DNA from 3 places in the Streptomyces sp. NPDC007875 genome. Region 2 is predicted to be linked to each of the others. Evidence: predicted binding sites of a transcription regulator. Region 2 holds the regulator's gene; each other region holds the start of a gene.
The links. The regulator HrcA, encoded in region 2, represses chaperone genes, less so after heat shock. The targets are predictions, from matches to a motif close to TTNGCACTCNGNNNNNCNGAGTGCNAA.
Positions count from the first base shown of each region.

Region 1: a site for HrcA is predicted at 2,054-2,080, ahead of groES (co-chaperone GroES). Genes of this name have one in related genera too.
Region 3: a site for HrcA is predicted at 1,785-1,811, ahead of ACFYOY_RS24210 (FmdB family zinc ribbon protein). Genes of this name have one in related genera too.

Region 1 is NZ_JBIADZ010000011.1:20,961-24,233, reverse strand. Features, by position in the region: gene groL (chaperonin GroEL) at 1-1,504, opposite strand, end outside; gene groES (co-chaperone GroES) at 1,596-1,904, opposite strand; gene ACFYOY_RS23300 (polysaccharide deacetylase family protein) at 2,220-3,272, opposite strand.
Region 2 is NZ_JBIADZ010000007.1:230,948-234,220, forward strand. Features, by position in the region: gene ACFYOY_RS17145 (DUF3097 domain-containing protein) at 1-494, opposite strand, end outside; gene ACFYOY_RS17150 (MBL fold metallo-hydrolase) at 556-1,278, opposite strand; gene hrcA (heat-inducible transcriptional repressor HrcA) at 1,443-2,459, shown strand; gene dnaJ (molecular chaperone DnaJ) at 2,460-3,273, shown strand, end outside.
Region 3 is NZ_JBIADZ010000011.1:238,382-241,654, reverse strand. Features, by position in the region: gene ACFYOY_RS24215 (potassium/proton antiporter) at 149-1,654, shown strand; gene ACFYOY_RS24210 (FmdB family zinc ribbon protein) at 1,822-2,193, shown strand; gene ACFYOY_RS24205 (S-methyl-5'-thioadenosine phosphorylase) at 2,293-3,138, shown strand.

The sequences.
Region 1 (3,273 bases), on a different contig from region 2:
AGCGGGTGACCTTGACCGGGTCGATGACGCCGGCCTTCACCAGGTCGCCGTACTCCTCGGTGGCCGCGTTGTAGCCGTGGCCCTTCTCGAGCTCGGCGACCTTCGAGGTGATGACGTAGCCCTCGAGACCGGCGTTCTCGGCGATCCAGCGCAGCGGCTCGACCGCGGCGCGGCGGACCACCGCGACACCGGTGGCCTCGTCGCCCTCGAGGCCCAGGCTGTTCTCCAGCACCTTCGCGGCGTGGACCAGCGCGGAGCCACCACCGGAGACGATGCCCTCCTCGACCGCGGCGCGGGTCGCGGAGATGGCGTCCTCCAGACGGTGCTTCTTCTCCTTGAGCTCGACCTCGGTGGCCGCGCCCACGCGGATCACGCAGACGCCGCCGGCCAGCTTCGCGAGCCGCTCCTGCAGCTTCTCGCGGTCCCAGTCGGAGTCCGTGGCCTCGATCTCGGCCTTGATCTGGTTGACGCGGCCGGTGACCTCGTCGCTCTTGCCGCCACCGTCGACGATCGTGGTGTCGTCCTTGGTGACGGTCACGCGGCGGGCGGTGCCCAGCACGTCCAGACCGACCTGGTCCAGCTTGAGGCCGACCTCTTCGGCGATGACGGTGCCGCCCGTAAGGGTGGCGATGTCGCCGAGCATGGCCTTACGGCGGTCACCGAAGCCCGGGGCCTTCACCGCGACGGCGTTGAAGGTGCCGCGGATCTTGTTGACGACGAGGGTCGAGAGGGCCTCGCCCTCCACGTCCTCGGCGATGATCAGCAGCGGCTTGCTGGCGTTGGCCTGGATGATCTTCTCCAGGAGCGGCAGCAGGTCCTGGATCGAGGCGATCTTGCCCTGGTGGATCAGGATGTACGGGTCCTCGAGGACGGCCTCCATCCGCTCCTGGTCGGTGACCATGTACGGCGAGAGGTAGCCCTTGTCGAAGGCCATGCCCTCGGTGAAGTCGAGCTCCAGTCCGAAGGTGTTGGACTCCTCGACGGTGATGACACCGTCCTTGCCGACCTTGTCCATCGCCTCGGCGATCAGCTCGCCGACCTGCTTGTCCTGCGCGGACAGCGCGGCCACGGCGGCGATGTCGGACTTCTCGTCGATCGGGCGGGCGGTGGCCAGCAGGTCGTCCGAGACGGCCTTGACCGCCGCGTCGATGCCCTTCTTGAGGGCGGCCGGGGAGGCGCCGGCGGCCACGTTCTTCAGGCCCTCGCGGACCAGGGCCTGGGCCAGCACGGTCGCGGTGGTGGTGCCGTCACCCGCGATGTCGTTGGTCTTGGTCGCCACCTCCTTGACGAGCTGGGCGCCCAGGTTCTCGTACGGGTCCTCGACCTCGACCTCGCGGGCGATCGTGACACCGTCGTTGGTGATGGTCGGAGCACCGAACTTCTTGTCGATGACGACGTTGCGACCACGGGGGCCGATCGTCACCTTGACGGTGTCCGCAAGCTTGTTGACGCCGCGCTCGAGGGCGCGACGGGCGTCCTCGTCGAACTTCAGGATCTTCGCCATGAGTTGCGTATGTCCTCTCAAACGAACCGCGCCCCGACCCCGGTTTCAGACGCGGGCACCGGGGCGCGGCTCATAGGCAAAACTTCGGTGATTACTTCTCGACGATCGCGAGGACGTCGCGAGCCGAGAGGACGAGGTACTCCTCGCCGCTGTACTTCACCTCGGTGCCGCCGTACTTGCTGTAGAGCACGACGTCACCGACGGAGACGTCGAGCGGAAGGCGCTTGCCATCCTCGAAGCGGCCCGGGCCCACGGCCAGGACGACGCCCTCCTGGGGCTTTTCCTTGGCGGTGTCCGGAATGACCAGGCCCGAAGCCGTGGTCTGCTCGGCGTCGAGCGGCTGGACCACAATGCGGTCCTCGAGCGGCTTGATGGCAACCTTGGAGCTGGTGGTCGTCACGATCCGACCTCCCCCTTCGGAGATCTCACGGGGTCAACTGTCTGAGGTGGCGACCAGGTGGATCCGTCGTCGCGGGTGCCGGACCTGCCCGTCGCTGTATCCCTTGGCACTCATCGGTCCCGAGTGCCAGCCTCGACATTATGACGCGGTTAGCACTCAGTCAACTAGAGTGCCAAGCGACGTGGTGGCGCCCCCCCGCTCGCCACCTCATCACCGCCTTACGGCCGCCGCGCTCCGGGGCCGCGGGCACTCCGCGCGGCCCAGCCTCGCTCCAGGGCTCCAGGCCGTCTGCGCAGCCCCTTCCCCCAGGCGCCGTCACACATAGTCCTCCAGTCGCCCGATCGTGAACCCCTGGGCCTGGATCGCCCGCACCAGCCCCGTGATCATGTCGGTCATCGACTGCCCCTCCAGCTGCTCCGGCCCCCGGAAGTGCGTGAGGATGATGTCCCCCGGCAGCAGATGGTCGCCGGAGCGGTAGGCCAGGCCGTGGGTCTCCATCTCGGCGCGCCACAGCACCACCGTCCGCGCCCCGCAGAAGCCCGCCGCCCGCAGCGTCGTCTCGTCGTACTCCCCGAAAGGGGGACGGAAGAGGCGCGGCTGTTGACCGAAGCGGTTCCCCAGGATGTCCCGCTGGCCGCAGATCTCCCGCACCTGGTCGTCGTAGGCCATACCGGCCAGGCTGGGATGGGTGAGGGTGTGGTTCTCCATGGGGTTGCCGAGCCGGCGCAGCTCGTCGAAGTAGTCGTAGTGGTCGCCGATCACGTTGTCGGTCAGGAACGCGGTGAACGACAGCCCGAGCTCGCGGGCCTGCTCCACGAAGCGCGGGTCCTTCTCGATCCCGTCGTCGATCGTCACGAAGACCACCCGCTGGTCGGTCGGCACCTGCCGCACGATCGGCGGCAGCCCCCACTGCTGCGGCCCCGACCGCCCGAGCGCGGGCTTGACGGCGGGCGGGGCCGGAGGCCGCTCCAGCGGCCGGTCCAGCCCCCAGCGGCGGTAGGCGTCGGACGCGCCCACCGGGGCCGAGCGCGGCAGCGCGGAGGCCGTGCCGGACGGCCCCGCGGGGGTGGACGCCGAGGCGTCACCGGAGCCCGGCGGCAGGTCCGGGAACGCGCCGCCCTGGGCCTCGCCCTCGTACCCCGGACCGGACGACGCCGGTGGCCGCGGATCCGGCTCCCGTCCGGACGGCGGCTGCGAGGGCGACGGCGGGTCGTCCAGCCGGGAGGCGAGGGAGGCCGGCGGCATGGGAGCGCCGTGGCGGGAGCCGGTGTACGGCTCGGTGGCGGCGCCGAGGGATCCGCAGGCCGTGAGCACGGCCGCCGCGCCGACGAGAACCAGACAGCGAGGAAAACCAGTCTTGATCATCATC
Region 2 (3,273 bases):
CCGAGCCGGGCGTCCGGGCCGGGGGAGAAGTCATCGACGATGGCGGGCAGGTCGTCGACGCCCTCCAGGTACTCCACGACGACGCCCTCGATGCGCAGATCGTCGCCCCAGACCCGCTCCACCAGCTCCGCGTCATGGCGCCCCTCGACGTAGATGCGCCCCGCACGGGCGACCCTCGCGCGCGCTCCCGGAACGGCGATCGACCCCGAGGCCGTGCGCTGGGGCGCGCTGGGGGCCGCCGCGCGCGGGCGTACGAGGGTGACGACACGCCCCTCGAGGAGAAAACCGCGCGCCTCCATGGGGAAGACACGATGTTTGCCGAAGCGGTCCTCCAGAGTGACCGTGGGGCCCTGGGCGGTCTTCTCGCAGCGGATCACGGCGCCGCAGAAGCCGGTGGTGACCTCCTCCACGACGAGGTCCGGTTCGGCGGGGACCTCCGGGGCGGGCCGCTGCCGCTTCCAGGGCGGGGTCAGGTCCGGGTCGTACTGTCGCATCCGGATGACGATAGCGCGCGACGACCGCCCACTCCTGTAGTGCGGACAACTAGGTGGACGCCTAGAGGGACACGCCGAAGCGGGCCGCCAGTTCGTCACGTTGGGCCCGCACGAACGCGGCGTCCACGACCGAGCCGTGCCCCGGGACGTATCGCGCGTCCGGGCCGCCGAGGGCGAGCAGCCGGTCGAGGGCGGCGGGCCAGCGGCCCGGGATCGCGTCCGGTCCGGCCTGGGGCGTGCCGGACTCCTCCACCAGATCGCCGCAGAAGACCACCTCGGGCCGGCCGGGCACCAGAACGGCCAGGTCATGGGCGGTGTGGCCGGGCCCCACATTGGCCAGCAGCACCGGCCGGTCGCCCAGGTCGAGGGTGAGCTCCCCGGAGACCGGGTGGTGCGGGCCGACCAGATGGTCCACGGCCTCGGTGGCGGCGTCCCGGTCCACCCCGTGGCGGATCGCGTCCTCGCGCAGCGTCTCCCGCTCGCGGCGCAGCAGCTCGTCCATGCCCGTGGCCCCGTACACCTCGCAGCCCGCGAAGGCGGCCGAGCCCAGGACGTGGTCGAAGTGCGGATGGGTGAGCGCGATCCGGGTGGGGCGGCGGCCGGTCAGCCGGGTGATCAGGGCGCGCAGCTCGGCACCGGCGCGCAGGGTCGCGCCGGTGTCCACGACGAGGATGTCGGTCCGGCCGACGACCACGCCGACCGTTTCGTCCCACTCCGGCAACCGACGGCGGGCCACACCGGGCGCGAGCCGCTCCCAGCCTGCCTCTTCCCAACACGTCTCCATACCGCGACGCTAGCTCAACAGGGATGGGGGAGAGTTGCTGCCAGCGGCGACTCTTGCCCATGCCACCGCACCCCGCCGTACACTGGCGGAGGGGCTCTGGCACTCGTGCCCAGTGAGTGCCAGGCGGACGACCTGATGAGACCGCTGGACTGGAGGTGCGCGGGGTGCTCAGCGAACGCAGACTCGAGGTGCTGCGTGCCATTGTCCAGGACTATGTGGGGACGGAGGAGCCGGTCGGCTCCAAGGCGCTCACCGAGCGGCACCGGCTGGGGGTCTCCCCGGCCACGGTGCGTAACGACATGGCCGCTCTGGAGGACGAGGGGTTCATCGCCCAGCCGCATACGAGCGCCGGGCGGATCCCCACGGACAAGGGCTATCGCCTCTTCGTGGACAAGCTGGCGGGAGTGAAGCCGCTGTCCAGCCCGGAGCGGCGGGCCATTCAGAACTTCCTGGACGGTGCGGTCGACCTCGATGACGTGGTGGGCCGCACGGTCCGGCTGCTGGCGCAGCTGACCCGGCAGGTGGCGGTGGTGCAGTATCCATCGCTGACCCGCTCGACGGTGCGCCATGTGGAGCTGCTGCCGCTGGCCACGGCCCGGGTGATGCTGGTGCTGATCACCGACACCGGCCGGGTGGAGCAGCGCATGGTGGACTGCCCCACTCCGATCACCGAGGACTCGCTGGCCGATCTGCGCGCCCGGCTCAACAGCCGGGTCGTGGGTCGGCGTTTCGCGGATGTGCCGCAGTTGGTGCAGGATCTTCCGGAGTCCTTCGAACAGGAGGACCGGGGGACCGTCTCGATCGTGCTGTCGACCTTGCTCGAGACGCTGGTGGAGGAGACCGAGGAGCGGCTGATGATCGGCGGCACCGCGAACCTCACGCGTTTCGTGCATGATTTCCCCCTGACGATCCGGCCCGTCCTGGAGGCACTGGAGGAGCATGTCGTCCTCCTCAAGTTGCTGGGCGAGGCCAAGGACTCGGGTATGACCGTGCGGATCGGGCATGAGAATGCTCACGAGGGGCTCAACGCCACCTCGGTCGTCGCGGTCGGCTACGGTTCCGGCGACGAGGCGGTCGCCAAACTCGGCGTGGTCGGACCGACCCGCATGGACTACCCCGGAACGATGGGAGCGGTACGCGCAGTGGCACGTTACGTCGGACAGATCCTGGCGGAGTCGTAAGTGGCGACGGACTACTACGCAGTCCTGGGCGTGCCGCGTGATGCCTCGCAGGACCAGATCAAGAAGGCATTCCGCCGGCTCGCACGCGAGCTGCATCCGGATGTGAACCCGGATCCGAAGACCCAGGAGCGGTTCAAGGAGATCAACGCCGCTTACGAGGTCTTGTCGGACCCACAGAAGAAGCAGGTCTACGACCTGGGCGGAGACCCGATGTCCGGGGCCGGCGGCGGTGGCGCCGGCGGCTTCGGCGGGGGCTTCGGCAACTTCTCGGACATCATGGACGCGTTCTTCGGGACCGCTTCGCAGCGCGGCCCGCGCTCCAGGACCCGGCGCGGTCAGGACGCGATGATCCGTCTGGACGTGGAGCTCAGCGAGGCCGCGTTCGGGACCACCAAGGACATCCAGGTCGACACCGCGGTCGTCTGCACCACGTGCAGCGGCGAGGGCGCGGCGCCGGGCACCTCGGCGCAGACCTGTGACATGTGCCGTGGCCGCGGTGAGGTCTCCCAGGTGACGCGGTCCTTCCTGGGCCAGGTCATGACCTCGCGGCCGTGCCCCCAGTGCCAGGGCTTCGGCACCGTGGTGCCGACCCCGTGCCCGGAGTGCGCGGGCGACGGCCGGATCCGCTCGCGGCGCACCCTGACCGTGAAGATCCCCGCCGGTGTGGACAACGGCACCCGGATCCAGCTGGCTGGTGAGGGCGAGGTCGGACCCGGCGGCGGCCCGGCGGGCGACCTGTATGTGGAGATCCACGAGGTCCCGCACCCGGTCTTCCAGCGGCGCGGCGACGATATGCACTGCACGGTGACCATCC
Region 3 (3,273 bases), on a different contig from region 2:
CTGACGCATTGCACCGGCCACCGGCCGGGCTCGTACACCTCGGCGAAGGCTCCTCGTGGGAGGCTCGCGTCAAGATCCCGTAAAATGTTAGGTAAGGCAATGAAGTTCCGGTCGGTGGGGACCTGTTCGCAGCGTTCCCTCCGCTCCCGTGAGAAAGGGTCGGCCCCTGACTGTTCACCACCTCAATGAACTGCTGTTGATCTGCTCGCTCGTCCTGCTCTTCGCGGTGGTGGCCGTAAGGATCTCCTCGCACAGCGGGCTGCCCACGCTGCTGATCTATCTCGGGATCGGCGTCGCCATCGGCACGGACGGGATCGGCGTCACCTTCAACGACGCCGAGCTGACGCAGGTCCTCGGCTACGCCGCGCTGGTCGTCATCCTGGCCGAAGGCGGTCTGGGCACGAAGTGGGGCGAGATCAAACCCGCGCTGCCGGCGGCCGCCGTCCTGTCCACCCTGGGTGTCGCGGTGAGCGTGGGGCTCACCGCGACCGCAGGGCACTATGTGGTGGGACTGGACTGGCGGCAAGCGCTGATCATCGGCGCGGTGGTGTCGTCCACGGACGCGGCGGCGGTCTTCTCGGTGCTGCGCACGGTGCCGCTGCCCAAGCGGCTCACGGGCGTCCTGGAGGCCGAGTCGGGTTTCAACGACGCCCCCGTGGTGATCCTGGTGGTCGCCTTCTCCACCCAGGGCCCCATGGAGCCCTGGTACACCCTGATCGGCACGATCGCCCTGGAGCTGGCGATCGGCGCGGTGATCGGCCTCGCGATCGGCTGGCTGGGCGCGTACGGCCTGCGGCATGTGGCGCTGCCCGCCTCGGGTCTGTACCCGATCGCGGTGATCGCCATCGCGGTGACCGCCTACGCGGGCGGTGCGCTGGCGCACGGGTCCGGCTTCCTCGCCGTCTACCTCGCCGCGCTCGTCCTGGGCAACGCACGGCTGCCGCACTGGCCGGCGACGCGCGGCTTCGCCGAGGGGCTGGGCTGGCTCGCCCAGATCGGGATGTTCGTCCTGCTGGGACTGCTGGTCACCCCACATGAGCTGGGCGATGACATCCTGCCCGCCCTCGCGGTCGGGCTGGTGCTGACCGTGGTGGCCCGGCCGGTGTCGGTCCTGGTCAGCACGGCGCCGTTCCGGCTGCTCTGGCGGGAGAAAGCACTGCTGTCCTGGGCCGGGCTGCGCGGGGCGGTACCGATCGTCCTGGCGACCATCCCAGTGGTCAGCGATGTGCCCGGCAGCAACCGGATCTTCAACATCGTCTTCGTGCTCGTGATCGTCTACACCCTGGTCCAGGGGCCGACGCTGCCCTGGCTCGCCACCCGGCTGCGGCTCGAGGAACCCGAGCCGGCCGACCTGGGCATCGAGTCGGCGCCCCTGGAGCGACTGCGCGGCCATCTGCTGTCGGTGTCGATCCCCCAGGCGTCCAAGATGCACGGTGTCGAGGTCGGCGAGCTGCGGCTGCCCACGGGGGCCGCCGTCACCTTGGTGGTCCGGGGCGGGACCAGCTTCGTACCGCTGCCCTCGACGATGCTGCGGCGCGGCGACGAGCTGCTGGTGGTGGCCACGGACCCGGTGCGCGACGCGGCGGAGCGGCGGCTGCGGGCGGTGGGCCGGGGCGGCAAGCTGGCGGGCTGGCTGGGCACAGGAGCGGGCTGAGGGGGCGGGAGCCGGGGCCCGCGAAGGCCCCCGATCGGGAGCCGGGAGTGGGCCTCGGACGGTGGGTTCGATCACCGTATATCCCGTCCCAGTGGACTGACGCGCAGGAATACTGCACTATGGAGCGTCGTTAGCACTCATTGAGTGAGAGTGCCAGGAGGAAGAACGTGCCGACCTACCAGTACCAGTGCACCGAGTGCGGCGAGGGCCTCGAGGCGGTGCAGAAGTTCACCGACGACGCGCTCACCGAGTGCCCCAACTGCAAGGGACGCCTGAAGAAGGTGTTCTCCGCGGTCGGCATCGTGTTCAAGGGCTCCGGGTTCTACCGGAACGACAGCCGCTCCTCTTCGAGCAGCACGAGCGGCGGTTCCAGCAAGCCGGCGGCGAAGAGCGAGAGCTCCGACTCGTCGTCTTCCTCGTCTTCGTCCTCGTCCTCGGACTCTTCCTCCTCGTCCTCCTCCTCGACGTCTTCGTCGTCGGCGTCTTCCTCGTCGTCCTCGGCGTCCTCCTCCTCTTCGTCGTCGAGTTCGGCCGCCTGACCGGGCCACCCCCTCTTCGGCTTCATCGGCACCCCGCCACCTCCACCTGGGAGGAGGCGGGGTGTCGTTCGTGCGGATGCGGGTGGCTAGGGTGATCGCATGGTCGAGACCAGCAGGCAAGCAGACATAGGGGTCATCGGGGGATCGGGGTTCTACACGTTCCTCGACGACGTGACCGAGATCACTGTGGAGACTCCCTATGGGGCGCCGAGCGACTCGCTCGTTCTCGGCGACATCGAGGGGCGACGGGTCGCCTTCCTCCCGCGGCACGGCCGCAAGCACCATCTGCCGCCGCACCGCATCAACTACCGCGCCAACCTCTGGGCCCTGCGCTCGCTCGGGGTTCGGCAGGTCTTCGGCCCGTGTGCGGTGGGCGGGCTGCAGCCGGAGTACGGACCTGGAACGCTGCTCGTCCCCGACCAGCTGGTGGACCGCACGAAGGCGCGTACGCAGACCTACTTCGACGGCGAGCCGTTGCCGGACGGCCGGATTCCGAACGTCGTGCACACCACCTTCGCCGACCCGTACTGCCCGGTGGGGCGGAACGCCGCCGTGGACGCGGCACGCGGACGCGGCTGGGAGCCGGTGGACGGCGGGACGATGTGCGTGATCGAGGGGCCGCGCTTCTCCACCCGGGCCGAATCGCGCTGGCATGCGGCGCAGGGCTGGTCGGTGGTCGGCATGACGGGCCACCCGGAGGCGGTGCTCGCCCGTGAACTGGGGCTCTGCTACACGTCGTTGACGCTGGTCACCGATCTGGACGCGGGGGTGGAGACCGGTGAGGGCGTCACCCACACCGAGGTGCTGAAGGTCTTCGGGGAGAACGTGGGCCGACTGCGTGAGGTGCTCTTCGACGCGGTAGGCAAGCTGCCGGAAAGCTCCGCGCGGGACTGCCTGTGCGCCCATGCCCACGACGGCTGGGATCTGGGGATCGAGCTTCCGTAGGGGCGGTGCGGGGCAGCCGGACGACACTGCCGCGGCGGCCACCTCGGGGTCGCTGTCGCTCGCCCGGGTGACCGAGTTGTCCACAGCCCGGTGGCCGTCCACAGGCCCGAGCGGGATCGGGCGGGGGCGGGCATG